DNA from 2 places in the Streptomyces sp. NPDC088746 genome. Region 1 is predicted to be linked to the other one. Evidence: riboswitches for the same ligand, from Rfam matches in the RefSeq annotation. Region 1 holds a riboswitch; the other holds the start of a gene.
The links. Region 1 has a riboswitch for S-adenosylmethionine ahead of ACIP63_RS01970 (aminotransferase class V-fold PLP-dependent enzyme). Riboswitches for the same ligand answer to the same signal wherever they lie in the genome.
Positions count from the first base shown of each region.

Region 2: another riboswitch for S-adenosylmethionine. It lies ahead of thrC (threonine synthase); the one in region 1 lies ahead of ACIP63_RS01970 (aminotransferase class V-fold PLP-dependent enzyme).

Region 1 is NZ_JBIVLA010000001.1:420,483-434,535, reverse strand. Features, by position in the region: gene ACIP63_RS02005 (Ig-like domain-containing protein) at 1-322, shown strand, start outside; gene ACIP63_RS02000 (hypothetical protein) at 385-786, opposite strand; gene ACIP63_RS01995 (heme-copper oxidase subunit III) at 974-1,594, shown strand; gene ACIP63_RS01990 (c-type cytochrome) at 1,650-2,459, shown strand; gene ACIP63_RS01985 (Rieske 2Fe-2S domain-containing protein) at 2,456-3,508, shown strand; gene ACIP63_RS01980 (cytochrome bc complex cytochrome b subunit) at 3,505-5,130, shown strand; gene trpD (anthranilate phosphoribosyltransferase) at 5,257-6,321, shown strand; SAM riboswitch class IV at 6,406-6,523, shown strand; gene ACIP63_RS01970 (aminotransferase class V-fold PLP-dependent enzyme) at 6,706-8,082, shown strand; gene ACIP63_RS01965 (Lrp/AsnC family transcriptional regulator) at 8,156-8,437, opposite strand; gene ACIP63_RS01960 (rhomboid family intramembrane serine protease) at 8,434-9,201, opposite strand; gene ACIP63_RS01955 (hypothetical protein) at 9,353-9,595, shown strand; gene ACIP63_RS01950 (NYN domain-containing protein) at 9,633-10,994, shown strand; gene ACIP63_RS01945 (NlpC/P60 family protein) at 11,286-12,311, shown strand; gene ACIP63_RS01940 (hypothetical protein) at 12,506-13,759, shown strand; gene ACIP63_RS01935 (glycosyltransferase 87 family protein) at 13,716-14,053, opposite strand, start outside.
Region 2 is NZ_JBIVLA010000002.1:146,862-160,914, forward strand. Features, by position in the region: gene arfB (alternative ribosome rescue aminoacyl-tRNA hydrolase ArfB) at 1-347, shown strand, start outside; gene ACIP63_RS08035 (flavin reductase family protein) at 379-885, opposite strand; gene cdgB (diguanylate cyclase CdgB) at 1,241-2,893, shown strand; gene ACIP63_RS08045 (carbohydrate-binding protein) at 3,026-3,988, shown strand; gene ACIP63_RS08050 (1-phosphofructokinase family hexose kinase) at 4,079-5,011, opposite strand; gene nagA (N-acetylglucosamine-6-phosphate deacetylase) at 5,173-6,327, opposite strand; gene ACIP63_RS08060 (ROK family protein) at 6,327-7,220, opposite strand; gene ACIP63_RS08065 (ABC transporter substrate-binding protein) at 7,450-8,727, shown strand; gene ACIP63_RS08070 (DUF3263 domain-containing protein) at 8,742-9,002, shown strand; gene otsB (trehalose-phosphatase) at 9,308-10,153, shown strand; gene ACIP63_RS08080 (trehalose-6-phosphate synthase) at 10,150-11,526, opposite strand; gene ACIP63_RS08085 (glucosyl-3-phosphoglycerate synthase) at 11,597-12,547, opposite strand; SAM riboswitch class I at 12,701-12,828, shown strand; gene thrC (threonine synthase) at 12,847-14,053, shown strand, end outside.

The DNA of each region.
Region 1 (14,053 bases):
CTGGGCGACACGCGTCACCTGGAGCGGTGAGTACGTCCACGCGGCACCCTGGTCGACCGGTTCGCAGGGCAGCGCCAACGTCAGCCACGGCTGCACGGGGATGAGCACCGCCGACGCCCAATGGTTCTTCGAGACCGTACGTGAGGGCGACATCGTCAAGGTCGTCGGGAGCGACGGCGAGACGATGACGCCGTTCGACAACGGCTTCGGCGACTGGAACCTGGACTGGGACGCCTGGCGGAAGGGCAGCGCCCTGCACGGGGGCGGCACACCGGACTCGGGCACCGACGTCGAGGCGGCGCGGCTGCGCCCCCAGGTCTGACCCGGCCGGGAGTGCGCCGCGCCCGCGAAGGACACCGCGGAGGGGCTCGGGGCCCCTCCGCCTCAGGCCCCTACGGACAGCCTGTGGCGCAGCAGGGAGGCCAGGGCGTCCGCGAAGTCGACCGGATCCACCGGATGCGTCACAGCGGCGTCCGCACGGCTCCACGTGGCCAGCCAGGCGTCCTGCGGGCGGCCGATCAGCAGCAGGACGGGCGGGCAGTCGAAGATCTCGTCCTTGATCTGCCGGCAGACGCCCATACCGCCCGCGGGAGCCGTCTCGCCGTCCAGCACACAGACGTCGACACCGCCCCGGTCCAGCGCGCTCAGGACGGCGGGCAGGGTGGCGCACTCCAGGAACTCCACCGGTGGCACGTCCGCCGCAGGCCTCCGACCGGCTGCCAGCCTCACCTGCTCGCGGGTGTTGGCGTCGTCGCTGTAGACCAGGACCGTGGCGGTCGGCTGCATTGTTCCTCCGTGACGTCTGTGTCTTCGGGGCTCTACGGGCATGAACCGATGGGCGGATCGTACTCCGGCGGACTGCGTGTCAGCACCGGTAAGGACAGCGATTCGATGGGCCGTTCGGTGAGGACACACGCCTCTGACACACCGAACGGCACCCCCCGGAGTGAGGGCGGGATAAGCGACCGACATAATGTCGGTCGTGGCGACAGCAACGACAGTAGAAACCGGGCACGCGCACCCGTCGGTCAATCGGCCGAACCTCACCAGCGTCGGAACCATCATCTGGTTGAGTTCCGAGCTGATGTTCTTCGCGGCCCTCTTCGCGATGTACTTCACCCTGCGATCGGTGATGGGACCCGATCACTGGAAGGAGATGGCTCACCATCTGAACTTCCCGTTCTCGGCGACGAACACCACGATCCTGGTGCTTTCCTCTCTCACCTGCCAGCTCGGCGTTTTCGCCGCGGAGCGGGGCGACGTGAAGAAGCTCCGCACCTGGTTCATCATCACGTTCGTGATGGGTGCGATCTTCATCGGAGGCCAGGTCCTCGAGTACACCGAGCTGGTCAAGGAGGCGGGTCTCTCCCTGTCCTCCGACCCGTACGGTTCGGTGTTCTACCTGACGACCGGCTTCCACGGTCTGCATGTGACAGGCGGTCTCATCGCCTTCCTGCTCGTCCTGGGCAGGACATACGCGGCCTCGAGATTCACCCATGAACAGGCCACCGCCGCCATCGTCGTGTCCTACTACTGGCACTTCGTCGATGTCGTCTGGATCGGTCTGTTCGCCACGATCTACATGATCAAGTAACAGGGCTCGCACCCACCCATCATCGACGCAGAAGATCCTGACACCGGGGTAATCCGTGAAAAAGCTCTCCGCACGACGACGCCATCCGCTGGCGGCGGTCGTCGTACTACTCCTCGCGCTGGCGGCTACCGGGGGGCTGTACGCCGCGTTCGCGCCTGCGGGTAAGGCGCAGGCCGACGAAACCGCCCAGTCCCTCGCCATCGACGAGGGCAAGAAGCTCTACTCCGTGGGCTGCGCCAGCTGCCACGGATCCGGCGGTCAGGGCACCACCGACGGGCCGTCCCTCGTGGGCGTCGGCTCCGCCGCCGTCGACTTCCAGGTCGGTACCGGACGCATGCCGGCCCAGCAGCCGGGCGCCCAGGTCCCGAAGAAGAAGGTCATCTACAACCAGGCCGAGATCGACCAGCTCGCGGCGTACGTCGCGTCCCTGGGCGCCGGCCCGATCACGCCCACCAAGAGCCAGGTCGACCCCTCGGGTGCCGACGTGGCCAAGGGCGGAGACCTCTTCCGTACCAACTGCGCGCAGTGTCACAACTTCACCGGCAAGGGCGGCGCGCTGACGAACGGCAAGTACGCCCCGGACCTCGAAGGCGTGAGCCCGAAGCACATCTACGAGGCCATGCAGACCGGCCCGCAGAGCATGCCCTCCTTCCCGGACAGCACCATGCCCGAGCAGGAGAAGAAAGACATCATCGCGTACATCAAGACCGTCAACGGTGATGAGTCGGAGGACCCCGGCGGGCTCTCGCTCGGTGGCCTCGGCCCCGTCAGCGAAGGTCTCTTCGGCTGGATCTTCGGCCTGGGCGGCCTGATCGCCATCGCCGTATGGGTCGCGGCCCACACCGCTAAGGCCAAGAAGTCATGAGTAGCCAACAGATTCCAGAAGAGAACCTGCCGGTAGAGCAGGGCACCGCGCACGGCGCGGTAGAGGGTGCGGGCGACCCGTTCGCCGACCCGGGGCTGCCGGCCCACAAGCCGCGCATCCAGGACATCGACGAACGCGCCGCGAACCGCTCCGAGCGGGCCGTCGCCTTCATGTTCACGCTGTCCATGCTGGCGACGGTCGGCTTCATCGCCGCCTACGTCATCTTCCCGGTCGACAAGATCGTCTACATCTGGCCGTTCGGCCACGTGAGCGCGCTGAACTTCTCCTTGGGGCTGACCCTGGGCCTGGCGCTCTTCCTCATCGGCGCGGGGGCCGTCCACTGGGCGCGCACCCTGATGTCCGACGTGGAGGTCGCCGACGACCGGCACCCGATCGAGGCGGCGCCCGAGGTCAAGGCCAAGGTCATGGCCGACTTCGCGGACGGCGCCCGGGAGTCCGCGCTCGGACGGCGCAAGCTGATCCGCAACACCATGTTCGGTGCGCTGGCCCTGGTGCCGCTCTCCGGTGTGGTGCTGCTGCGCGACCTCGGCCCGCTGCCGGAGAAGAAGCTCCGCAAGACCCTGTGGGCCAAGGGCAAGCAGCTCGTCAACATGAACACGATGGAGCCGCTGCGTCCCGAGGACGTCGTCGTCGGTTCGCTGACCTTCGCCATGCCCGAGGGCCTGGAGGAGGACGCGCACGACTTCCAGTCGCAGATCGCCAAGGCCGCCCTGATGATCATCCGCATCGAGCCGGACAACATCAAGGACAAGCGTGAGCGCGAGTGGGCCCACGAGGGAATCGTGGCCTTCTCCAAGATCTGCACCCACGTCGGCTGCCCGATCAGCCTGTACGAGCAGCAGACGCACCACGTGCTCTGCCCGTGCCACCAGTCCACCTTCGACCTCTCCGACGGCGCCCGCGTCATCTTCGGTCCGGCCGGTCACGCGCTTCCGCAGCTGCGGATCGGTGTGAACAGCGAGGGCAACCTCGAGGCGCTCGGTGACTTCGAAGAGCCCGTCGGTCCTGCCTTCTGGGAGCGCGGATGAGTACTGCGACAGACACACAGCGCAAGGCGCCCGCCGGTGAGCGGGTGGCCGACTGGGCGGACGGCCGGCTCGGCATCTACGGCCTGGCCAAGGCCAACATGCGCAAGATCTTCCCGGACCACTGGTCCTTCATGCTCGGTGAGATCTGCCTCTACAGCTTCATCATCATCATCCTCACGGGTGTGTACCTGACGCTGTTCTTCCACCCGAGCATGAACGAGGTCGTCTACCACGGCTCGTACGAGCCGATGCAGGGCATCCGGATGTCCGAGGCCTACGCCTCGACGCTGGACATCAGCTTCGACGTCCGCGGTGGTCTGCTCGTCCGGCAGATCCACCACTGGGCAGCGGTGATCTTCCTCGCCGGCATGTTCGTGCACATGTTCCGGGTGTTCTTCACCGGCGCGTACCGCAAGCCGCGCGAGATCAACTGGCTGTTCGGCTTCCTGCTGTTCGTCCTCGGCATGTTCACCGGGTTCACCGGCTACTCGCTCCCGGACGACCTGCTCTCCGGCACGGGTGTGCGCTTCACGCAGGGCGCGATCCTGTCGATGCCGATCGTGGGCACGTACATCTCGATGTTCCTGTTCGGCGGGGAGTTCCCCGGGACCGACATCATCGCGAGGTTCTACTCGATCCACATCCTGCTGCTGCCGGGCATCATGCTCGGGCTCGTGGTCGGCCACCTCATCCTGGTGTTCTTCCACAAGCACACGCAGTTCGCGGGTCCGGGCAAGACGAACAAGAACGTCGTCGGCATGCCGCTGCTGCCGGTCTACATGGCCAAGGCAGGCGGATTCTTCTTCCTGGTCTTCGGCTTCATCGCGATCATCGCGGGCATCGCCTCGATCAACCCGATCTGGGCGCTCGGCCCCTACCGTCCCGACCAGGTGTCCACGGGCGCCCAGCCGGACTGGTACATGGGCTTCGCCGAAGGCTTCGTCCGTGTCATGCCGGGCTGGGAGATCAACCTCTGGGGCCACACGCTGGTCCTCGGCGTGCTGATCCCGCTGGTCCTCTTCGGTGTGGTGCTCGGGGCACTCGCGCTCTATCCGTTCATCGAGTCCTGGATCACCGGGGACAAGCGCGAGCACCACATCCTGGACCGTCCGCGCAACGCTCCGACCCGTACGGGTCTCGGCGTCGCCTGGGTGACGATCTACTTCGTCATGCTGATCGGCGGCGGCAACGACATCTGGGCGACCCACTTCCACATGTCGCTCAACGCGATCAGCTGGTTCGTACGGATCGCCTTCTTCGTCGGCCCGGTCGTCGCGTTCGTCGTCACCCGGCGGATCTGCCTCGGACTCCAGCGCCGCGACAAGGAGAAGGTGCTGCACGGGCGCGAGTCCGGCACCATCAAGCGCCTGCCGCACGGTGAGTTCGTCGAGATCCACGAGCCGCTCAGCCCCGGCCAGCTGCACACGCTCACCGCGCACGAGCAGTACAAGCCGGTCGAGATCGGCCCGACGGTCGACGAGAACGGTGTCGAGCGCAAGCCTTCGGCGCTGCAGAAGCTCCGGGCCAGGCTCAGCAAGAGCTACTACGGCGAGGACAACCAGATCGCCAAGCCCACCGCCGAGGAGTACAAGGAGATCACCAGCGGCCACGGCCACCACTGATCACCTCAGCTGACCGCCACAGCAGGAGCCCCGTCCATCCGATGGACGGGGCTCTTCGCTGCCCCCGGGCCTGGATAGGGTGGGAGGCGATCCCTTGTATCGGCTGTGGACCCCCAGGAGCGGACCATGAACGTTGTGACCCCGGACGGCGGCGACAGCGTGGCGGACCGTACCTGGCCCGGCGTGCTGACCCCCCTGCTGCGCGGCGAGCACCTGGGCGCGGACGACACCGCGTGGGCCATGGACCGCATCATGAGCGGCGAGGCCACGGACGTGCAGATCGCGGGCTTCGCCGTCGCCCTGCGGGCCAAGGGCGAGACCGTCGACGAGGTCACCGGACTCGTCCGCGCCATGTACGAGCACGCCCACACCATCGAGGTGCCCGGCCGCACGGTCGACATCGTGGGCACCGGCGGCGACATGGCCAAGACGGTCAACATCTCCACCATGTCGGCGATCGTCGTCGCGGGGACCGGCGCGAAGGTCGTCAAGCACGGCAACCGGGCCTCCTCCTCGGCGAGCGGGGCCTCCGACGTGCTGGAGAAGCTCGGCGTCAACCTCGAACTGACGCCGCAGCGCGTCGTCGCCGTCGCCGAGGAGGCGGGCATCACCTTCTGCTTCGCCGTGAAGTTCCACCCCGCCCTGCGGTACGCGGCCAGGGCGCGCAAGGAGCTGGGCACGCAGACCACCTTCAACATCCTGGGCCCTCTCACCAACCCGGCCCGGGTGCGTTCCCAGGCCATCGGGGTCGCCGACCCGAAGATGGCGCCCATCGTCGCGGGCGTGCTGGCGGACCGGGGGAATTCGGCACTCGTCTTCCGGGGCGACGACGGGCTCGACGAGCTGACCACCACGGCGACCTCGCGGGTCTGGATCGTCCGCGACGGCACCGTGCGCGAGCAGGCCTTCGACCCCCGCGACGTCGGCCTGGACCTGGTCCCCGTCGAGGCGCTGCGCGGCGCGGACTCCTCGTACAACGCGGATGTGGCCCGCCGGCTGCTCGACGGGGAGACCGGCCCCGTACGCGACGCGGTGCTGCTCAACTCGGCTGCCGCACTGGTCGCGCTGGACCCGGTCGAGGGGTCGCTGGAGGAGCAGCTCGCGGCCGGGATCGCGCGGGCCGCGCAGTCGATCGACTCGGGCGCGGCCAGGAGCGCGCTGGAGCGCTGGGTGGCGGCCAGCAACGCCTGAGCGCGCAGGGTGTGAGCGAGGGCGCAGTCCGGATCGCGGACTGCGCCCTTGCGCGTCGCCGTGGGTATGGCAAGATGCTGCGCAGGTCATGAGTGACAGCGACTACGGCCCCGGCCCGCTGTCCGGCAACCCTCCGTCCGTGGCGGGGTGCCCCGGGTGAAGACCAGGCCGCAGGCAGCGAGGTCTGTGGCAAGCGCGGGCCCCTCGGCATCGTTGGATGCCACCCCTTGGGGTCCTGGTCCCAGGGAGTCTTCTGTGAGCAAGCGAATGCGATAGGGCTCTAGGCCCTCCTCCGCACACCCCTTTTTCTTTCTCTCCCCGCACTGCTGCGTCCTGTCGGGCCGCCGGTGCGTGGATCTCGCCTGCCTTTTACGGGAGTTCGCCATGTCTGTCTCCACCGCTGCCGTCGACCAGTCCATTTGTGCCCCTCTGCCGGTTCTGGGCGCCGATGTCACCGTTCCGCTCGTTACCGGCGGAGACGTCACCTACGCCGCCCTCGACTACGCGGCCAGTGCTCCGGCGCTCCAGCGGGTCTGGGACGACGTGGCGGCCTATGCCCCGTACTACGGCAGCGTGCACCGGGGCGCCGGCTACCTCTCGCAGCTCTCCACCGACCTGTTCGAGAACAGCCGCCGGACCGTGGCGGAGTTCCTCGGCTGCCGCGCGGAGGACCAGGTGGTCTTCACCCGCTCGACGACCGACTCCCTCAACCTGCTCGCCGCCGCGCTGCCCGCCGGCTGCGAGGTGTTCGTGTTCGAGACCGAGCACCACGCCTCGCTGCTGCCCTGGCGTGACGCCCGGGTGACCTACCTGGACGCCCCGCGTACCCCGGACCAGGCGGTCGCCACGCTGGAGCGGGCGCTGGCCGGCCGTGGCCTCAGTGACCCGGCACTGGTCTGCGTGACGGGCGCGTCCAACGTCACCGGTGAGCTGTGGCCGGTGAAGGAACTGGCCGCAGCCGCCCACGCCCACGGGGCGCGGATCGTGCTCGACGCGGCGCAGCTGGCACCCCACCACCCGGTGGACATCGCCGAGCTGGACGTCGACTGGGTCGCCTTCTCCGGGCACAAGCTGTACGCGCCCTTCGGCTCGGGCGTCCTCGCCGGCCGCGCCGACTGGCTGGTGGACGCGGAGCCGTATCTCGCGGGTGGCGGCGCCTCCCGTAAGGTCGCCCGGCGCACCGACGGCGGTGTGGACGTCGAGTGGCACACCACCCCGGCCCGGCACGAGGCGGGATCGCCCAACGTCATCGGCGTCTACTCCATCGCCTCGGCCTGCAAGGCCCTGACCGAGGCCGGGTTCGACCGGCTGGTCGCCCGGGAGCAGCGGCTGGTGACACGGGTCCGTGAGGGGCTCGCCGGCGTTCCCCAGGTCAAGGTGCTCTCGCTCTTCGGCGACGACGCCCCGAGGGTCGGCGTCATCTCCTTCGTGGTCGAGGGATGGAACAGCTCGCACTTCGCCGCGGCACTCTCCGCCGAGTACGGCATCGGGGTGCGCGACGGACTGTTCTGCGCACACCCGCTGGTGCGGACCCTGCTGGGCAGCGAGCCGCAGGAGCCGGGTGAGTGTGGCGCGCCGGAGGCCGCGCCGGGGGAGAGGTCCCTCAACGCCATTCGGGTGAGCTTCGGCGCCGGCACGCCGGACGAGCACATCGAGAGGTTCCTGGGCGCCGTCCGCGAGCTCGTCAGCAAGGGCGCCCGCTGGAGCTACCGCACCGAGGAGGGCCGCTGCGTGCCCGACCGGGGCGCCGCGCAGGTCTGAGCGGGTCCGGAGACGGCTCCGGCCGGGGACGGGAGGCATGTCGCCCCGTCCCCGGCCGGAGCCGTACGCCGTCTCAGGCGTCGAGCCCGATGGCGAAGGCCGCCTCGAGGTCGTGCTGCGAGTAGGTGCGGAAGGCCACGTGGGTGTCGGTGCCCTCGACGCCCTGGATCTTGCTGATCCGGCCCGGGATGACGTCGGCCAGATCGTCGTGCCGGGCGACCCGGACCATGGCGATCAGGTCGTACGTGCCGGTGACCGAGAAGACCTCGCTGACACTGTCCAGCGCGGCGATGGCCTCGGCGATCTCGGGAATCCGGTCCACGCTGGTTTTGATGAGCACGATCGCGGTGATCACGGCTGGCTTTCTCCCTCAGTGGCCGTGGCTGGAGACTTCACTCTAGTACGCCCGAACCTCACCCAGGAGTAGAGGAACCCGGCCGCGAAACCCGCCACGTGCGCGAGGTACGCCACGCCCGGGCCGCTGCCCGCGCTCCGCGCCGCCAGCCACTGCAGGACGAACCAGAACACGAGCACGATCCAGGCGGGGAAACGCAGCGGCAGGAAGAAGAGGAAGGGGAAGAGGCTGGTGACACGGGCCCGGGGGAAGAGATGGAGGAACGCGCCGAGCACCGCTGAGATCGCCCCCGACGCGCCGACCAGTGTCTGGTCGGAGTCCGCGTGCACCACCGCGTAGGCCACCAGGGCGAAGTAACCGCAGGCGAGATAGAAGAAGGTGAACTCGGTGCGGCCCATGCGCTCCTCGGCCATCGCGCCGAACACGTAGAGGAAGAGCATGTTGCCCAGCAGGTGCAGCCAGCTGCCGTGGACGAAGAGCGCGGTCAGCGGGGTCAGGACCGCGTGGGCCGAGCCCTCCACGAGCTCGGCGGGGATCACGCCCCACCGCTCGAAGTACCCGGCCTGAGCGGCCAGCAGCGCGTCGGCGCCGCCATAGGCGGGGTTGAACCCGGAGAGCGGGCTGATCAGGAACACCGCGCAGCAGAGCGCGATCAGCCCGTACGTCACCGGGGCGCCGCCCGCCGCGGCCGCGGCCCGGAGCTCTCCGGCCCGCCTCCGCCAGTGGACTGCCCGCCGATAGGTCACGCACAGAGCATGACGCACCAGGCGAGAACAGGACAGACCGCCTCGCCGTGCCGATAGGTATGCGCAAGGCCGTAGGGTTACAGCAGTACATCCGCAGTTCGACGGCGCACCGCGAGATCGAAGCCTGGGCACGCACGAGACTCGACGAACGACGAAAGAGGACGCAACGATGACGACGGTTCCCCAGCCGACGGACGGGACCCGCTGGCGCTGCACGCTCTGCGGCAACCTGACCCGTTTCGATGTGACGCGCTCCTCCAAGGTCGTGGAGTACGTGCATCTCGACCTGGCCGGGGAGTCGAGTGTCGAGGAGCGCGAGGTGGTCAGTGAGACCATCGAGTCGGTGCGCTGTCGTTGGTGCAACGCCGTGGACCAGATCGAACTGGTCGACAGGCCTGGTGCCGACTCCTGACGGGGCCGTGCGGACAGACATATTGGGGTGATGGATGGTGGAGCAGCCGACAGGCGGCGCCGGACCGGCCGACGCGGCCGACGGCACCGCGGAGTCGCTCGACCGTCCGCTGCCCGAGGGCGTGCGCCGCAAGGTGGTCGCGCTGGTCTCGGACGCGTTCGGCGGTCTGACCGTCGGCGAACTCCCCGCCCAGCTCCGGCAGTACGCCCGGTTCACCCCGAGCAGGCGGGCCAAGTTCGCGGGTAACGCGATGGCCGCGGCCCTGGAGAGCGACCCGGTGTTCCGCCGGCGCATCGGTGAGCGGATCGGCCAGACCCAGCCGGAGCTGGCCGACGCCCTCGCGTCCGGTGCCGCGCCCGCCGCCGCAGACCCCGTCGATGTGGCGGCCGCCGCCTATGTGCTGCGGCCGCCGGGCTGGGTCAAGCTGGTGGCCGCGGCCGGCGAGGAGGTCCAGCGGGCCCACGCCGAGCGTGCGGACGAGGAGACCAGGCGCGAGCTGGAGCGGCTGCGTGAGGAGCTCGACCGCGCCCGCGGCCAGACCAGGGCCGACACCGAACGGCTGCGCTCGGAGCTGGAGGCCTCCCGCAAGGAGACCGACTCCCTCCACCGCAAACTGCGCAGCGCCCTCAGCGAGGTGAAGCGCGGAGAGGCGGCTCTGCGCAAGGCGGGCGCCGAGACCGACGCCGTGCGGGCCGAGGCCGCGGCCCAGGTCTCCGCGGCCGAGAGCGAGTCCCGCCGGCTCAAGGCGCGGCTGGCCGAGGCGGAGGCCTCCGTCGAGGCGGGCCGCCGGGCGGCCAGGGAGGGGCGCTCGGTCGAGGACATGCGGCTGCGGCTGCTCCTGGACACCGTGCTCGACGCGGCACAGGGTCTCCGCCGTGAACTGGCCCTGCCCCCTTCCTCGCTCCGCCCCGCGGACAGCGTCGAAGCTGTGGAGCCCGGCCGGATGTCACCGAAGGACATTGCCGCCAGGGCCCTTTCGGAGACCGATCCGGCGCTGCTCGACCAGCTGCTCGCCCTGCCGCAGGCGCATCTGATCGTCGACGGCTACAACGTCACCAAGACCGGCTATCCGCAGATGCCGCTGGAGAAGCAGCGGTTGCGCCTCCTGGGCGGCCTCTCGGTCCTCGCGGCGCAGACCGGGGCCGAGATGACCTGCGTCTTCGACGGCGCCGAACTGGCCGTCCCGGTCCTGCTCGCACCACCCCGCGGGGTCCGCGTCCTCTTCAGCAAGGCGGGCGTGACCGCGGACGAGCTGATCCGGCAACTGGCGCGCGCCGAACCGCCGGGCAGGCCCGTCGTCGTGGTCTCCACCGACCGCGAAGTCGCCGACGGGGTGGCGAAGGCCGGCGCGCGTCCGGTCGCGTCCGCCTTGCTCCTGAAGCGCCTTTCGCGCGTCTGAGGCGTCATGTGAGACATGAGTGACTTGCCGGAATTTTTGGAACGTACCGTCAAGTCGCCGCTACGCGCAGTGTGATGAAAGTAAAGAAGTGCCTGGTGTGACGAGATTTTGCTCGTGAGGATTTGAACTGATCACAAGATGGTCACTAGGGTCAGGCCTCGAACCTTCGCACGGTTGATTGCCCACCCGGGGTGACGGCGAAGGAACCGCCGAGTCCGTGACGTGCACGGAGCCGGGGATTCTTTCCCCCACAGCCCGGTAGGCGGCTCGAGGAAGAAGGAGCTCGCCTTCGTGGCGTCCCACCGTCGTCCCAAGCAGCCGAGCCGCACTCGCGTGACCGTGCTCACCGCGACCGCCGCCGCGGCCGTGGCCCTGACCTCCCAGGCCGCCCACGCCGACCCCAAGCCGACCAAGAGCGAGGTCAAGGCGAAGGTCGACAAGCTCTACCACGAGGCCGAGGTCGCCACCGAGAAGGCCAACGGCGCCAAGGAGCAGCAGGACAAGCTCAAGAAGCAGGCCGACGCGCTCCAGGACAAGGTCGCCCGCGGCCAGGACGAGCTCAACGCCCTGCGCGGCGAGCTCGGTTCGCTCGCGACGGCCCAGTACCGCTCCGGTGGCCTCGACCCGTCGGTCCAGCTGCTGCTCTCCTCGGACCCGGACAGCTTCCTCGACCAGGCCTCCGCGCTCGACCAGCTGACGGCCAAGCAGGCCGAGTCGCTGCAGAAGATCCAGGCGAAGCAGCGCACCCTCGCGCAGCAGCGCAAGGAGGCCGAGGGCAAGCTCGCGGACCTCGCCGACGTCCGCAAGTCGCTCAACGAGAACAAGAAGAAGTACCAGGGCAAGCTCGCCGACGCGCAGAAGCTGCTGAACACCCTCACCGCGGCCGAGCGCGCCAAGATGGCCGAGGACGAGCAGCGCGCCAGCCGCGCCGCCGGTGACCGGGTCGACCTCGGCAACGAGGTCCCCGCCTCCGCCCGTGGCGCCGCCGCCCTCCAGGCCGCCTCCACGCAGCAGGGCAAGGCGTACGTCTCCGGTGCCACCGGCCCCAACGCCTACGACTGCTCGGGTCTGACCCAGTGGGCCTACGCCCAGGCCGGCGTCCAGATCACCCGCACCACGTACACCCAGATCAACGACGGTGTCCGGATCGGCCGCAGCGCCCTGAAGCCGGGCGACCTGGTCTTCTTCAACAACACCTCGCACGTGGGCCTGTACGCGGGCAACAACCAGATCCTGCACGCCCCGAAGCCCGGCGCCGTGGTCCGCTACGAGTCGATGGACTACATGGGCACCTTCCAGTTCGGCGTGCGCGTCTGACGCCCGAACGGGCGAATCGCGGTACCCCTCGACGGAGCCCCGCCCGCCGGAGACCACAGGTCACCGGCGGGCGGGGCTTTTTCCTTCCCCCTCCCGCTCCCACGCCCCGTACCCCGGAGCGCCGGTGCGCCACGGCCCCGTCGGCATGACGCCCGTCTCCTCGGTCACCCGCGTATGACCGTACGATCGGCCCGATGGCTGTTCGGACGCAGGACGCGCGGCGGGAGCGCACCCGCAGACGGAGCACGGCGGGCGCCGTGCTCGCCGCCCTGCTGCTCGCGCCCGCCTGCGCCGGCCCCGGGGACTCCGGCACCGGCATCACCGCGCGGGAGGTCGGCGCCGCCCTGGACCGCCGGGCCGAGGCGGTCATGGAGCACGACACCGGCGCGTACCTGGCCGCGCTCGACCCCCGTGCCGCCTCCTTCCGGGCCGCACAGCGCACCGAACTGAGCAACCTCGCCGACGTGCCGCTGGAGTCCTGGGCGTACAAGGTGAAGGGCGTCACCGGCGAGGGCGCGGACCGGGTGACCGCCGAGGTCGAACTGCGCTACCGGATCAAGGGCTACGACATGGCCCCCATGGCTTCCTCCCGCACGGTGGAGCTGGTCCGCCGGGGGGAGGGCGGCCGTTGGTACATCGCCGCCGACCGGGCCGCCGACGGCTCCCCGGAGCAGCTCTGGCAGCAGGGCGACGTCGAGGTCGTACGGGGCACGCACAGCCTGGTCCTCGGGGTCGGCCGCCGGACCGCGGAGCTGCGCCGGATCGCGGCCACCGCGGACCGGGCCGTCCCGGCCGTCACCGGCACCTGGCCGGAGCCCTGGGCCGAGCGGGTCGTGGTGCTCGTCCCGGAGTCCGTGGAGGACATGGCGGGGCTCCTGGACTCACCCGCGGCCAGCTACCAGGGCATAGCGGCGGTCACCACCGGCAAGGTGGGCGGAAGCGGCCGGGAGCCCGCGGACCGGGTGATCGTCAATCCGCAGGCGTACGGAATGCTCGGCGACTTCGGGCAGCGGGTCGTCCTCACCCACGAGACCACCCATGTGGCGACCCGGGCACACACCTCCGCCGCCACACCCGTCTGGCTCTCCGAGGGCTTCGCCGACTGGACCGCCTACCGCCAGGAGAGCCGCACCGCCCCGGAGATCGCACCGGAGCTCGCCGAGGCCGTCCGGGGCGGTGACCTGCCCGCCCGGCTCCCGGCCGACGAGGACTTCGGCTTCGGCGAGGACGCGGCGAAGCTCTCCCAGGCGTACGAGGGCGCCTGGCTGGCCTGCGAGCTGATCGCGAGGGACTGGGGCGAGGAGGAGCTGATCGCCTTCTACAGGGCCGTGGGGAGCCGTTCCGAGCGGGACGGGGCAGTCGAGCAGGCCATGCACACGGTGCTCGGCACCACGCCCCAGGACTTCACGGCGCGCTGGCGGGAGTATCTGCGCGCCCGGCTGGGCTGACCCGCTCCGCCGCCCGCCCCCGCTCCGCCCGCGGCACGGTGTCCCGCCAGAGCCGCCGCCCGGCGCTCAGCGTCGCGGCGAGCAGCAGACCGTTGCGTACGGCCATGAGCTCCAGGCCCTCCGCGTCGCTGGCCACCACATGCCCGAAGCCGAGCGGGAACTCCAGCAGGGTGACGGCCGTGGCCACCAGGACCAGACACGCGGGCAGCGCCATCCTGCTGCCCCGGAAGGCCAGGCACACCGCGGCGACACCGAGCGGCCACACCATGTACTGGGGGCTGATGACGCGGCTGG
Region 2 (14,053 bases), on a different contig from region 1:
GGCCCGGTGGGCAGCACGTCAACACGAGCGACTCCCAGGTGGAGCTCCGCTTCGACCTCGCGGCGACCGAGGCCCTGCCCGAGGTGTGGAAGGCCCGGGCCCTCGAACGCCTGGCGAGCCGGCTGGTCGGCGGTGTCGTGTCCGTGCGCTCCTCGGAGCACCGCTCCCAGTGGCGCAACCGTGAGACGGCCGCCGTGCGGCTCGCGGCGCTCCTGGCGGAGGCCACGGCCCCGCCGCCCAAGCCGCGCCTCAAGAAGAAGATTCCGCGCGGCATCAACGAGCGCAGGCTGCGCGAGAAGAAGCAGCGCGGCGACACGAAGCGCGGGCGCTCCGGCCGCGACTGGTGACGGCCCCCGCGAAGGTCCGCGGGCGCGCCGGTCAGCCCAGCTGCCGGTAGCGGCCCCTGAAGTACGTCAGCGGCTCTCCGTCCGCGCTCGGCAGCGAAGCCGTCAGCACCCTGCCGATCACCAGTGTGTGATCCCCGGCCAGGACGCGCTGTTCCGTGCGGCACTCCAGGGTGGCCAGTGCCCCCTCCACCAGGAACGCCCCCGTGACCTCGCCCCGTATGCAGGGGATGTCCGCGAAGAGCAGCCGGTCGCTGATCCGCCCCTTCATGGCGAACCGCCCGGCGATGCTCCGCTGGTTCTCCGCGAGCACCGACACCGCCCACTGCGGCTGCTCGGCCAGCAGGTCGTCCATCCGTGAGTCGTTGCGCAGGCTCACCATGACCAGCGGCGGGTCCAGGGAGACCGACATGAAGGCCGTCGCCGTCATCCCGACGTCCTCGCCCCGGCCGTCCTCGTCCAGCGGCGGCTCCTGGGCGGTGACCAGCACCACCCCGGCGGCCAGTCTGGACAGGGCGGCGCGGAATTCGTCGTTGCTCACCCCTTCAGCATGGGGGACGGCTTCGGGGCGCGGGGCGGGGGGAGTCTTCTGCGGCACACGGGGCACGCTAGTGCCGCGGTACGCCCCGTCGCATCGGGCCAGGGGACCAGCCGGGTCCTAGGACCACGGACCACCGTCCCAGGTGTGCCGATTTGCGTTCGATAAATAGAAGGAGGCCCCCGGAGGCGCCTCGGACACCCTTGAGTACCTGTTGTGACTTGAGTCACAGAGAGCAATATTTGTTGACCCTGTGTACCGGGTGCACAGCTCACTGTGATTCAGTGGCCGTGACAGTGCAACAAGTACGTCGATATGAAACCTGGAGTTGCTGTCGAGGTCTCGGGGAGTGCGAGCAATGGAGGCCGAGTCGGAGCCGTACGTCCGCCTTGCGACCATGCGGCAGTTGCACCAGGCCGTCGCTGATCTCAATACGGCGCGGAGCCTGGCGGACACGCTGCAGTCCGTGGCCGACGGCATCGTCACCGGCCTCGGGTACGAGCTGGGCTGCGTGAACCTCGTCCGCCCCGACGGTGATCTCGTGGTCGCCGCCTTCGCCGGCAACAGCGCCGCGGAAGCCCTGATCACCGGCCGTGTCGGCTCCCGTGAGTCCTGGGAGCGCAGGCTGTCGATGGGCGAGGCCTGGGACGAGCTCCGGTTCATACCCCACACCGAGGGCTGGGTGCTCCTCGACGACGACGTACCGCAGTGGCACACCGAGGGGCCCGAGCCCCGCTTCGAGGACGAGTGGCACCCCCTGGACCGCCTCTACGCCCCCATGTACGCCTCCGGCGGAGGTCTGGACCTCCTGGGGGTCATCTCGGTCGACAGGCCGCGCAACGGCCGCCGCCCCGGCGCCTGGGGCCGTGAGGCCCTCCAGATGTACGCCTCCCAGGCGGCGATTGCGATCAGTAACGCTCGTCTCCGAGCAAACATGCAGCGCGCACTGGTCAGGCTCGAACGCGAACAGCAGGCGCTGCGCGCCAGCGAGGAATCCTTCCGCCAGGCGTTCGAGTACGCCCCCAGCGGCATGGCCATCGCCGAGATGGGCGGCGACCAGCACGGCAGGCTGCTGCGCACCAACGACGCGCTCTGCCGGCTCCTGGGACGCCCCGCGTCCGTCCTGCGCCGCTACTCCTTCGCCGACCTCGTCCACCCCGAGGACATCGGGACCCTGCTCCGCACGTCCGCCGAGGGAGGGCGGGCGGAGCTGCGGCTCGGGCGCAGGGACGGCACGTATCTCTGGGTCTCGCTGCGCAACTCCGTCGTCGCCGACACCACCGACGGCCCGCGTTTCCTGCTCACCCATGTCGAGGACATAGAGGAGCGCAAGCGCAACGAGCTGAATCTCGCGCACCGCGCCTCGCACGACGCGCTCACCGGTCTGCCCAACAGTGCCGAGCTGCGCTCCCGGCTCGGCGCGCGGCTGTGTGAGAGGCCTCACTCGGTCACCTCCAGCGCGATCGAGGCGCTGGACGCGGCCTACGGCGATGTCGAGAGCGCGGTGCACGGCTACCGGGCGGACGGTTACGAGGGTGAGATCGCTCCGGGTGCCGGCCCCTACGACCATCATGTGCACGTCGTGGCGCCCGACCCGGACCGCGACGACGGCACGAAGGGGCTCGCGGTGCTCTTCTGCGACCTGGACGGCTTCAAGTCCATCAACGACCGGTTCGGGCATCACGCGGGTGACGCGGTTCTCATCGAGGTCGCCCGGCGACTCACGACCTGCGTACGGGACGGTGACACGGTCGCGCGGCTCGGGGGTGACGAATTCGTCGTCCTCGCGGACGGTCTCGGGGCCGCAGATGCCGCGGATCTGGCCGTACGCTTGCGTAACGCCATCATTCCGCCCATCCGGGTGGACGGCCGGGCAGTCAGGGTCGGGGCGAGTTTCGGTATCGGCTGGGCCGAGTGCGGCATGACCGAGGAAGAGGTCCTGCACTCCGCCGACCAGCGGATGTATGTGGAAAAGCGGTCACGATCGAAGGTTCACCGCAGAGCCGGCTGACGTTCACGCCCTGGCTGTCCCCGTACACCGCCCGGTTTTCCGGGGGGCCGAGAGCAATTCGACGCGTGCTCCGTTCGGGGTAGGCTCGGCCGGTCGGCGACGGCTGGCGACATGGTGAGGAGTGACCCAGGGATGACGGCCGGAAACAACGGCGCGAGCAAGCCCGAGGACGACGATCCGTTCGGCTATCTGTACGAGGACGGGCGGGCGGCAGGCGCACAGCCGCCCGGGCAGGGTGGATACGGCTACCCCGGTCCGGCCGCGCAGCCCGGCGTGCCCAGAACGTCGTACAACCAGGTGCGGACGGTCGGTGAGCGCCAGTACGGGCAGGTACCGCCGCAGCAGGCGTACGGCCAGCAGCCCCAGTACGGCCGGCCGAACCCGCAGTACGCGGCGCCGGAGACCTACCCCGGCGGGGCGGTGACCGCGCAGCACGGGTCGGTGCCCGGCGGTAACGGCGGTTCCGGCCGTGGGGGCCCCAACACCAAGGCGCTGCTGATCGCGGCCGTCGCGGTGGTCGCGGTCGTGCTCATCGGCATCGGCGCGGCGCTGATGACGGGCGACGACAGCGACGGCAAGAAGGACGAGGCCGGGTCGTCGGCGGGTCCGGCCGACGAGGTCGAGGACTCCCCGAAGCCCGAGAAGTCCGCGAAGGCTTCCCAGGAGGCCGTCGATCTGCCGAAGCAGGACGCGGCGACGCTGACGCTCGGGGGCACGGCGTCCCTGGACAGCACGGTCAAGGGCGCCAAGAGCGCGAACGGCCAGTACATCAGCCTCAACGAGGTCGGCCGGTCGGCCACCTGGACCGTCGATGTGCCGGAGAGCGGCCCGTACACGCTGTACGTGACGTACGGGGTGCCGGGCAAGGACGCCAAGACGTCCCTCACGGTCAACGACGAGGACCCGCGCTCGATCAACATGAAGAACTTCGCGAACGCCGCGGAGGGCGACCTGGAGAAGGGCTGGACGAACACGTACGCGTACGTGCAGCTCGACAAGGGGTCGAACACCCTCATGCTGTCGTGCAACGAGGGCGACTCGTGTGACGCCAACCTCGACCAGCTGTCGCTGAAGTCGGGTCACGTCAAGGACTGATCAGCCGCCCGATACGCTCGGAGAACCAGCACCACCGTCGTCCCGGTCATCGCCCAGCGCGAGCCGGGACGCGGTCGTCCCGGGGGCCGGTCAGGCCGCCGGTGCGTGCTGTTCGACGGTGACCCGGGTCAGCAGGTCCTCGTAGGCGGCGCGGTCGAACTCGCCGGCCGCCGGGGCCAGCACGGTCGCCGTGGACAGGGCCACCGCGCGGATCAGCCGGTCCTGCCAGCCGAGCCCTTCGGCGAGGGCGGAGAGCAGTCCGGCCACGGCGGAGTCGCCCGCGCCGGTGGGGTTGCCCCGTACGGCGGTCGGCGGTGCGGCCCGCCAGACGCCGTCGGGGGTGGCGGCGAGGAGCCCGTCCGCGCCCAGCGACGCGACGACGCTGTGCGCGCCCCGGCGGCGGGCGTCGCGGGTGGCGCGCAGGGGTTCGCGGGCGCCGGTGAGCCGGGCGAGTTCGTCGGCGTTCGGCTTGACGAGGTCGGGGCGGGCGGCGATGCCGCGGCGCAGGGGCTCGCCGTCGGTGTCCAGGAGCACGGGTACGCCGGCCGCGCGGGCGAGCCGTACGAGTTCCGCGTACGCGCCGACGTGGATGCCGGGGGGCAGGCTGCCGCAGAGGGCGACGGCCGCGGCCCCGGGGAGGAGCTCTCCGAACGTGCCGAGGAAGGCCGCCCATTCGCCGGCGCCGATCAGCGGGCCCGGCTCGTTGAGCTGGGTGGTGTCACCGCTGGAGCGGTCGACGACGGCGAGGGTGCGGCGGGTGTTCCCCGCGACGGTGACGAACGCGTCGGTGGGACGGTGGGGGAGTGCGCCGAGGAGTTCGCGCAGGACCGCTCCGGTGGCGCCGCCGGCGAAGCCGGTCACCACGGTCTCGTGGCCGAGCGCGGAGAGCACCCGGGCCACGTTGACGCCCTTGCCGCCGGGGCGCTCGGTCACGTCGTCGACGCGGTGGCTGGTGTGCGGGACGAGTGCGGGGACGGCGTAGGTCAGGTCGAGTGCCGTGTTCAGCGTGACGGTCAGTATCACCTGTACCGGCCCCCTTGATCGTCCGTGCCCACGCGCCGTCTCCCCGCGGCGCCGTCCCTGGTGATCATGCCAAAGAGGCGGCGGCCGTCCCAGGTTTCGGGGACAACCGCCGTCTCTTCGTTACGTGTTCAACCGCCGGTCGTCACGTGTTCAGCCGCCCGTCAGCCGACCGGGGGCTCCACGATCCACTCGCCCCGGCGCATGACGCCCTTGAGCGCGAAGTCCGCGTCCAGGACCACCAGGTCGGCGTCCTTGCCCGGGTCCAGTGAGCCGATCCGGTCGTACAGGCCGAGGAGCCGGGCCGGGTTGGCGGAGATGGACCGGACGACGTCGTCCACGGGGATCCGGTCGACGGTCACGGCCCTGCGGAAGGCGGTGTCCAGGGTGAGGGTGGAGCCCGCGATCGAGCCGCCCTCCACCAGGCGGGCGACGCCGTCCTTGACCTCGACGGCGAGCGGCCCGAGCTCGTAGAAGCCGTCGCCCCCGCCGGCCGCGTCCATGGCGTCGGTGATCAGCGCGACCCGGCCGGCGCCGGCGTGGTGGTAGGCGAGCTCCAGGGCGGCGGGGTGCAGGTGCGTGCCGTCGTTGATCAGCTCGACGGTGACCCGCTCGTCCTCCAGGAGCGCCGCGACCGGGCCGGGCGCGCGGTGGCCTATGGCGGGCATCGCGTTGAAGAGGTGCGTGGCGACGGTGGCGCCCGCGTCGATCGCCTCGACGGTCTGCTCGTACGTCGCGTCCGTGTGGCCGACGGCGGCGATCACCCCGTGCTCCGCGAGCAGCCGTACGGACTCGATGCCGCCCGGGAGTTCGGTGGCGAGGGTGACCATCCTGGCGCTCCCGCGCGCCGCGTCGAGGAGCTTGCGGACCTCCGCGGGGTCGGGGTCGCGGAGGAGGCCCTCGCTGTGGGCGCCCTTGCGGCACGGGGAGATGAAGGGGCCCTCGAAGTGGATTCCGGCGAGCTCGCCCTGCTCGACCAGTTCGGAGAGCATGCCGGCCTGTCGGGCCAGGAAGTCCATCTCGCCGGTGACGGTCGAGGCGACGACGGTCGTCGTGCCGTGGGCGCGGTGCGCCCGCACCGCGGTCAGGGCGTCCTCGGCGGTACCGGTGGCGAAGGACGCGCCACCGCCGCCGTGGTTGTGGATGTCCACGAATCCGGGGACCACCCAGTGGCCCGAGAGGTCGACGGTCCGGGCGTCCTCCCGCGTGCTGCCGGCGATCCGGGTGCCCTCGACGATCACCCGGCCGTTCTCGACGGTGCCGGTGGGAAGCACCACCCGGGCACCTGCGAGAACCGTGCTGTCTGCGCGTCCGGCCATCAGGCGGAAACCTCCGTGGAGAGTAGATCCCAGGCGAGCAGCCCTGCGCCCAGGCATCCGGCGGTGTCCCCGAGGGCCGCCGGGACGATGTGAGGCAGCTTCTGGAACGTGACCCGTTCCTCGACAGCCGCACGCAGTGGTGTGAACAAGGTTTCCCCTGCCTCGGCAAGACCGCCACCGATGATGAGCGTGCGGGGGTCCAGCAGGGTGAGCGCGGTGACCAGTCCGGCGGCCAGCGCGTCGACGGCGTCCCGCCACACGCGCAGGGCCGCCGGGTCGCCCGAGGCGACGGCCTTCGCGCAGTCCGCGGCGTCCGCGTCGGGGTCTCCGGACGCGGCGGCCCAGGCCCTGGACACGGCGGCGGCCGAGGCGAGGGTCTCCAGGCAGCCGCGCTGGCCGCAGCCGCAGTCCGGGCCGTCCGGCCGGACCACGATGTGGCCGATCTCGCCCGCGTAACCGTGGGCGCCCGCCTCGATGGTGCCCGCGATGCCGATGGCGCCGGCGATCCCGGTGCCCAGCGGCACGAACAGGAAGCGGTCCGCTCCCTGGCCGGCACCGATCCGTCCTTCGGCGAGGCCTCCGGTCCGGACGTCGTGGCCGAGCGCGACGGGTATGCCGCCGAGCCGTTCGCCGAGCAGCTTGCGCAGGGGCACGTCGCGCCAGCCCAGGTTCGCGGCGTAGACGGCGATCCCGCGTTCCGCGTCGACGATGCCGGGCACGGCGACCCCGGCGGCGGCGGCACTCTCGCCGAGGTGCTCCTCGCCGTACGCGCGGAGGTCCTCGGCGAAGCGGAGGATCGTCTCCACGACGGCCTCGGCGCCGCGGTCCCTGCCGGTGGCCCGGCGCGCCTCGTGGAGCAGGGTGCCGTCGGCCCCGACCAGAGCGGCCTTCATTCCTGTGCCGCCCACATCGAGGGCGATGACGTGTCTCACGGAAGACAGTTTCGCCCGCCGACCCCTAAAAGGTCTAGTCCACTATCGTGGTTTGTTGAGCACCCATACAAAACGGTCCTGCTAGATTGCCGAATCGATACGCAGGTGGTGTAGACCTCCGTGCGGTCGTTGAGGCAGTATCGCGGGTTCGCCGTCGGGAGCGATGGTGTCCGCGTCGACCAATGTAGGGATGGGCAAGGCTGTGCAGCGGCGCTTTGTGGGTCTGACCGCGGTGGTGGCCGCATTCGGGATGACGGCGACGTTGTCGGGGTGCGGTTCGGACACCGGGGGCGGCGACGTCACCCTGCGACTCGTCGCGGCCGACTACGGTACGGGTGCGGAGAACAGCTCCCAGAAGTACTGGGACGACGTCGCCGGGAAGTTCGAGAAGGCCAACCCCGACATCAAGGTCGAGGTCAGCGTCTACTCCTGGAAGGACGTCGACCGCAAGGTCGCCGAGATGGTGAAGGCCGGCGAGGCCCCCGACATCGCGCAGATCGGTGCGTACGCCGACTTCGCCAAGGCGGACAAGCTCTACGCCGCCGACGAGATGATCGCCATCCGCACCGGGTCGAACTTCCTGCCCTCGCTCACCGACGCGGGAGAGGTCGACAACACTCTGTACGGCCTCCCGTTCGTGGCCAGCACCCGGCTCCTCTTCTACAACAAGGGCCTCTTCGCCAAGGCGGGCCTCGGGGCACCGCAGACCTGGGACGACATCCAGAGCGACGCCACCGTGCTTAAGCAGCGCGGTGTGACCTACCCCTTCGCACTGCCGCTCGGCCCGGAGGAGTCCCAGGCCGAGACCCTGATGTGGCTGCTCAGCGGGGGTGGCGGCTACACGGACGAGGTCGGCAACTACAACATCGACTCCCAGGCCAACATAGAGACCTTCAAGTGGCTGAAGAACAGCCTCGTGGGCAAGGGCCTCACCGGTCCCGTCGCCCCGGGGAAGCTCGACCGGGCGAAGGCCTTCGACGCGTTCACCCAGGGTGACGTCGGCATGCTCAACGGCCACCCGACGCTGATGCAGGAGGCCGAGAAGAAGGGCGTCGAGGTCGGCATGGTCCCGCTGCCCGGGATCGAGGGGCCGACCAAGGGCTCGATGGGCGTGGCCGACTGGATGATGGGCTTCAAGCAGAACGGCCACCGGGCGGAGATCGGCAAGTTCCTCGACTTCGCCTACACGGACGAGAACGTGCTCGCCTTCGCCGACCAGTACGACCTGCTGCCCGTGACCGGCACCGCGTCCGCCGCGATGGAGTCGGACAGCAAGCACAAGCAGCTGCGCGAGTTCCTGTCGGCGCTGCCGAACTCGCAGCTGTACCCGTTCGGCAAGACGTCGTGGGCGCAGGCCAGCGAGAGCATCAAGGAGAAGATCGGCTCGGCGGTCGAGCCCGGCGGCAGCCCGGAGAGCGTGCTCGTGGACATCGCGTCCCAGGCCCGGCAGGCGGAGAGTGCCGAGTAGGTAGGTTGGTTCATATGACCGGCCCTCCCGCTGACGACGCGGACTCCGCTGCCCCGCTCTCCGACCAGGAACGCGCGGTGCTGGCCGTGGAGCGGCGCTCCTGGCCGGGCCCCGGTGCGAAGGAGCGGGCGATCCGGGAAGACCTGGGCATCTCGCCGGTCCGCTACTACCAGCTGCTCAACGCGCTCCTGGACGACCGGCGGGCGCTGGAGGCGGACCCGGTGACGGTGAACCGGCTGCGGCGGGTCCGGGACGCGAGGCGCGGGCGGCGCTGAGCCCCGGCCCTCCCGGGGCTCCGCCCCGGGCCCCGCGCCTCAAACGCCGGCGGGGCTGGGTTTGCCCCGGTGAGCCGCAGGGGTGACGGCGGGCTGGGGCCCTGCCCCGGTGGGCGTCGGGGCCGACGGCTGGGTTCTGCTCCGGTCAGTGCCGGGGCTCCGCCCCGGGCCCCGCGCCTCAAACGCCGGCGGGGCTGGGTTTGCCCCGGTGAGCCGCAGGGGTGACGGCGGGTTGGTTTGCCCCGGTGAGCCGAAGGGATGGCGACTGGGCTGGGTTTAGTTCTGCTCGACGCTACGCTCGGGCCATGGGCAATTCGGCACACCCCATCCCGACCCCGTCCACCCAGGCCGGCCGCGAAGGCCTCGCCGCGCTCCTGGCCCGTCCCTCCCGTGCGGTCGTCGCGCTGGACTTCGACGGCACGCTCGCCGACATCGTCCCGGACCCGGAGCGGTCCCGGGCGCACCCCGATGTCGTCCCGGCCCTCTCCGCGCTCGCCCCCCAGGTCGCCGCCGTCGCCGTGATCACCGGCCGCCCGGCCGACACCGCCGTACGGTACGGAGGCTTCGCGGGGGCGCCGGGACTGGACCACCTCGTCGTCCTGGGGCACTACGGCGCCGAACGCTGGGACGCCGCCACCGCCACCGTCCACGCCCCGCCGCCGGACCCCGGCGTCGAGGCCGTCCGGGCCGCGCTTCCCGCAGTGCTGGAAGGCGCGGACAGCGGTGTCTGGGTCGAGGAGAAGGGCGGCCGCGCGGTCGCCGTGCACACCCGCCGTGCCGCCGACCCGCAGGTCGCCTTCGAGGCACTGCGCACTCCGCTGGGCGACCTGGCCGCGCGTCACGGCCTGATCGTGGAACCGGGCCGTCTCGTCCTGGAGCTGCGCCCGCCGGGCATGGACAAGGGGGTGGCGCTGGAGGAGTACGTGAAGGAGACCGGCGCCGAGACGGTGCTCTACGCCGGTGACGACCTCGGCGACCTCGCCGCCTACGCCGCCGTGGAGAAGCTCCGCACCCAGGGCACCGCAGGTCTGCTGGTGTGCAGCGGCACGGAGGTCCCCGAACTGGCCGACCGCGCCGACCTGTTGCTGTCGGGCCCGGCGGCGGTCGCGGAACTGCTCCGTTCCATCGCCGGGCGCGTCACACAGTCCTAGGCCCGCAGCGCGTCCAGCTGGTCCAGGAACCACTGCTGCGGTGGCAGCGCGGTCGCGGCGGCGGCCAGGCGCTTCGAGCGGGCGCCGCGCTCGTCGGGGTCCATCGTGAGCCCCTCGTGCAGCGCCGCCGCCGTGGCCGACACGTCGTACGGGTTGACCACGATCGCGTCCTCGCCCAGCTCCTCGTACGCCCCCGCCTCGCGGGAGAGCACCAGCGCGCAGCCGTGGTCCGAGACGACCGGGACCTCCTTGGCGACGAGGTTCATGCCGTCGCGGATCGGGTTGACCAGGGCCACGTCCGCCAGCCGGTACGCCGCCAGGGAGCGGGCGAAGTCGTCGTCGACGTGGAGCAGGACCGGGGTCCAGCCCTCGGTGCCGTACTCCGCGTTGATCGCGTCGGCGACCCGCTGCACCTCCGCCGTGTAGTCGCGGTAGACCGAGAGGTCCTGCCGGGAGGGGTAGGCGAAGGCGATGTGCACCACGCGCTCACGCCATTCGGGGCGCTCCTCCAGCAGCGCACGGTAGGCGTGCAGGCCGCGCACGATGTTCTTGGAGAGCTCCGTGCGGTCCACCCGCACGATCGTGCGGCGGTCCGCGCCGACCTGTTCCCGCAGGATCTCCATGCGGTCGTCCACGTCCGCCTCGTGGGAGCGGCGGCGCAGGAAGTCCCCGTCGGCGCCCAGCCCGTGCACCCCGATCCGGGTGCGGCCGGTGCCGCCGAGGATCTCCGTGCAGCTGCTGATGAAGGCGTCCGCCCAGCGGCGGGTGAGGAACGCGGCGCGGTCGGCGCCCAGGATGCCGTTGAGCAACTGCTCGCCGATGTCGTCGGGCAGCAGCCGGAAGTAGTCGACGGGCGCCCACGGGGTGTGCGAGAAGTGCCCGATCCGCAGGTCGGGCCGGAGCTCGCGCAGGAGGCCGGGGACCAGCGAGAGGTGGTAGTCCTGCACCAGGACCGCCGCGCCCTCGCCCGCCTCCTCGGCGAGCGCCTCGGCGAAGGCCTGGTTGTACGCCTCGAAGGAGGCCCACTGCCGGCGGAACTCCGCGTCGAAGACGGGCTCCACCGGCGTCTCGTAGATCATGTGGTGCACGAACCAGAGCACGGAGTTCGCGATGCCGTTGTACGCGTCCGCGTGGACCCCGGCGTCGATGTCGAGCATCCGGACGCCGGGCTCGGAGACACCGCGCCGGACCGCCTCGCGGTCGCCGTCGCCGAGGGCGGCGCACACCCACAGCTTGTCGTCGACGGCGCTCAGGCCGGAGACGAGCCCGCCCCCGCCCCGCTTCGAGTCGAGCGTGCCGTCCTCCCGCCGTGTGTACGACACCGGGCCGCGGTTGGACGCGACGAGTACCTGGGCAGCGTGCTCGGAGACCATGTACCCGAACCTAGCCCGTTCGGGAAGCCGCCAAACGTGAAGTGGGGGCGGAGCCGGACGGGAAGAACCGTTACGCCGCGTTTCGGGAGGCGTACTCCGCGATCTCGCGCATCGGGGGGCGTTCCTCGGTGTCCACCGCATGGGTGTGCGGGACGAACCCGTCGGGCCCCCGCTCGAACTGGGTGATCTCGGGCCGCACGAGGGTCCCCCGGGAGAGCCGCAGCTGCGCCGTCCGGTAGATCGTGGCCGCCATCCGGCCGAGGGCCTGGCCGTCCTGGTGGCGGTGTTTGCGTACGCCGACGTCGACCTGGGCCAGCGCGTCCAGGCCGACCGTGTGCAGGGCGTCGACGAGCAGGCCCAGCTCCACTCCGTAACCGACGGGGAAGGGGAGCTGCTCCAGCAGGGAGCGTCGTACCGCGTACTCGCCGCCCAGCGGCTGGACGAAGCCGGCCAGGCTCGGCCAGTGCAGATTGAGCAGCGGGCGGGCCACCAATTCGGTCACCCGGCCGCCCTGGCCCGCGGCGTCGCCCAGCGGCCGGTCGTACATGGCCTTCACGAACTGCACCGAGGGGTCGGTCAGCAGCGGGCCGACGATCCCGGAGACGAAGCCGGCGGAGAAGTCCTTGAGGTCCGCGTCGACGAAGCAGACGATCTCCCCGCTGGTCACCAGCAGTGATCGCCACAGGACCTCGCCCTTGCCGGGAAGGGCGGGAATCCGGGGGAGTATCGCGTCCCGGTGCACGACCCGGGCGCCGGCCAGCCGCGCCTCCTCGGCGGTGGCGTCGGTGGATCCGGAGTCGATCACCACCAGTTCGTCGACGAGCTGGACCTTCTCCATCAGCTCGCGCCGGATCTCCGCGACGATCGCGCCGACCGTCGCCTCCTCGTTCAGCGCGGGCAGGACGACGCTCACGCGCGAGCGGTGCGGATCCTTCGCCCGCGCGGCCGTGAGCCGGTCCAGCGGGCGGTCGGCAGCAGACCAGGAACGCCTGGTCAGCCAGCGTTCCACCTCTTCCAGCACGGTCGGTACTCCCTGTATGTGATCCATCTCGCGGTTCGGACGACTATCTCGATCGTCCGGTGCTTCGGTTACAGTCTTGAACAACGCGGATGACCCTCGCATGTCGGGGTCGGTCCGCGAATAAACGCCCGGATCCATGGTCCGGTGCCATAGCGCTCATCCAGAGGGACTGAGGGAACGGCCCGTTGAAGTCCCGGCAACCCTCCTGCCGACCGCGAGGTCACGGTGGGGAAGGTGCCAATTCCGTCTTGTGGCGAAATACGTCGCAAGGAAGATGAGGAGAAAGGGCCTCCGCCATCATGGCCGTGCAGACAGTCGCAGCCGACACCCATACCTCCGCAGTGGACCTCGGTCCCGCCGCGGCGCTTTCCTGCCGCGAATGCGGCGAGCGTTTCGAGCTCGGCCCCATTTTCGCCTGTGCGTCCTGTTTCGGGCCGCTCGAAGTGGCGTACGACCTGCCGAGCGGCTCCCCCGAAGAGCTGAAGAAGCGCATCGCCGAGGGCCCGAACAACATCTGGCGCTACGCGCCGCTGCTGCCGGTCCCCGCCGACGTCGCGGACAAGCCCAACATCAACCCCGGTTTCACCAAGCTGGTCAAGGCCGACAACCTGGCCCGTGAGCTGGGCGTCACCGGTGGTCTGTACGTCAAGGACGACTCCGGCAACCCGACGCACTCCTTCAAGGACCGTGTCGTCGCCATCGCCGTCGAGGCCGCCCGCGCCTTCGGGTTCACCACCCTCTCCTGCTCCTCCACCGGCAACCTCGCCGGCGCGGTGGGCGCCGCCGCCGCCCGCGCCGGCTTCCGCTCCTGCGTGTTCATCCCGCACGACCTGGAGCAGGGCAAGGTCGTCATGGCCGCGGTGTACGGCGGCGAGCTGGTCGGCATCGAGGGCAATTACGACGACGTCAACCGCTTCTGCTCGGAGCTCATCGGCGACCCGCTCGGCGAGGGCTGGGGCTTCGTTAACGTCAACCTCCGGCCGTACTACGGCGAGGGCTCCAAGACCCTGGCGTACGAGATCTGTGAGCAGCTCGGCTGGCAGCTGCCCGACCAGCTCGTCATCCCGATCGCGTCCGGCTCGCAGCTCACGAAGATCGACAAGGGGCTCCAGGAGCTGATCAAGCTCGGCCTCGTCGAGGACAAGCCGTACAAGATCTTCGGCGCCCAGGCCGAGGGCTGCTCCCCGGTCTCCACGGCCTTCAAGGCCGGCCACGACGTGGTGCGTCCGCAGAAGCCGAACACCATCGCCAAGTCCCTGGCGATCGGCAACCCGGCCGACGGCCCCTACGTCCTGGACATCGCCCGGCGCACCGGCGGCGCCGTGGAGGACGTGAACGACGAGCAGGTCGTCGACGCGATCAAGCTGCTGGCCCGCACCGAGGGCATCTTCGCGGAGACCGCGGGCGGGGTGACGGTCGGCGTGACGAAGAAGCTGATCGACGCCGGCCTGCTCGACCCGTCCCTCACCACCGTCGTCCTGAACACCGGCGACGGACTGAAGACGC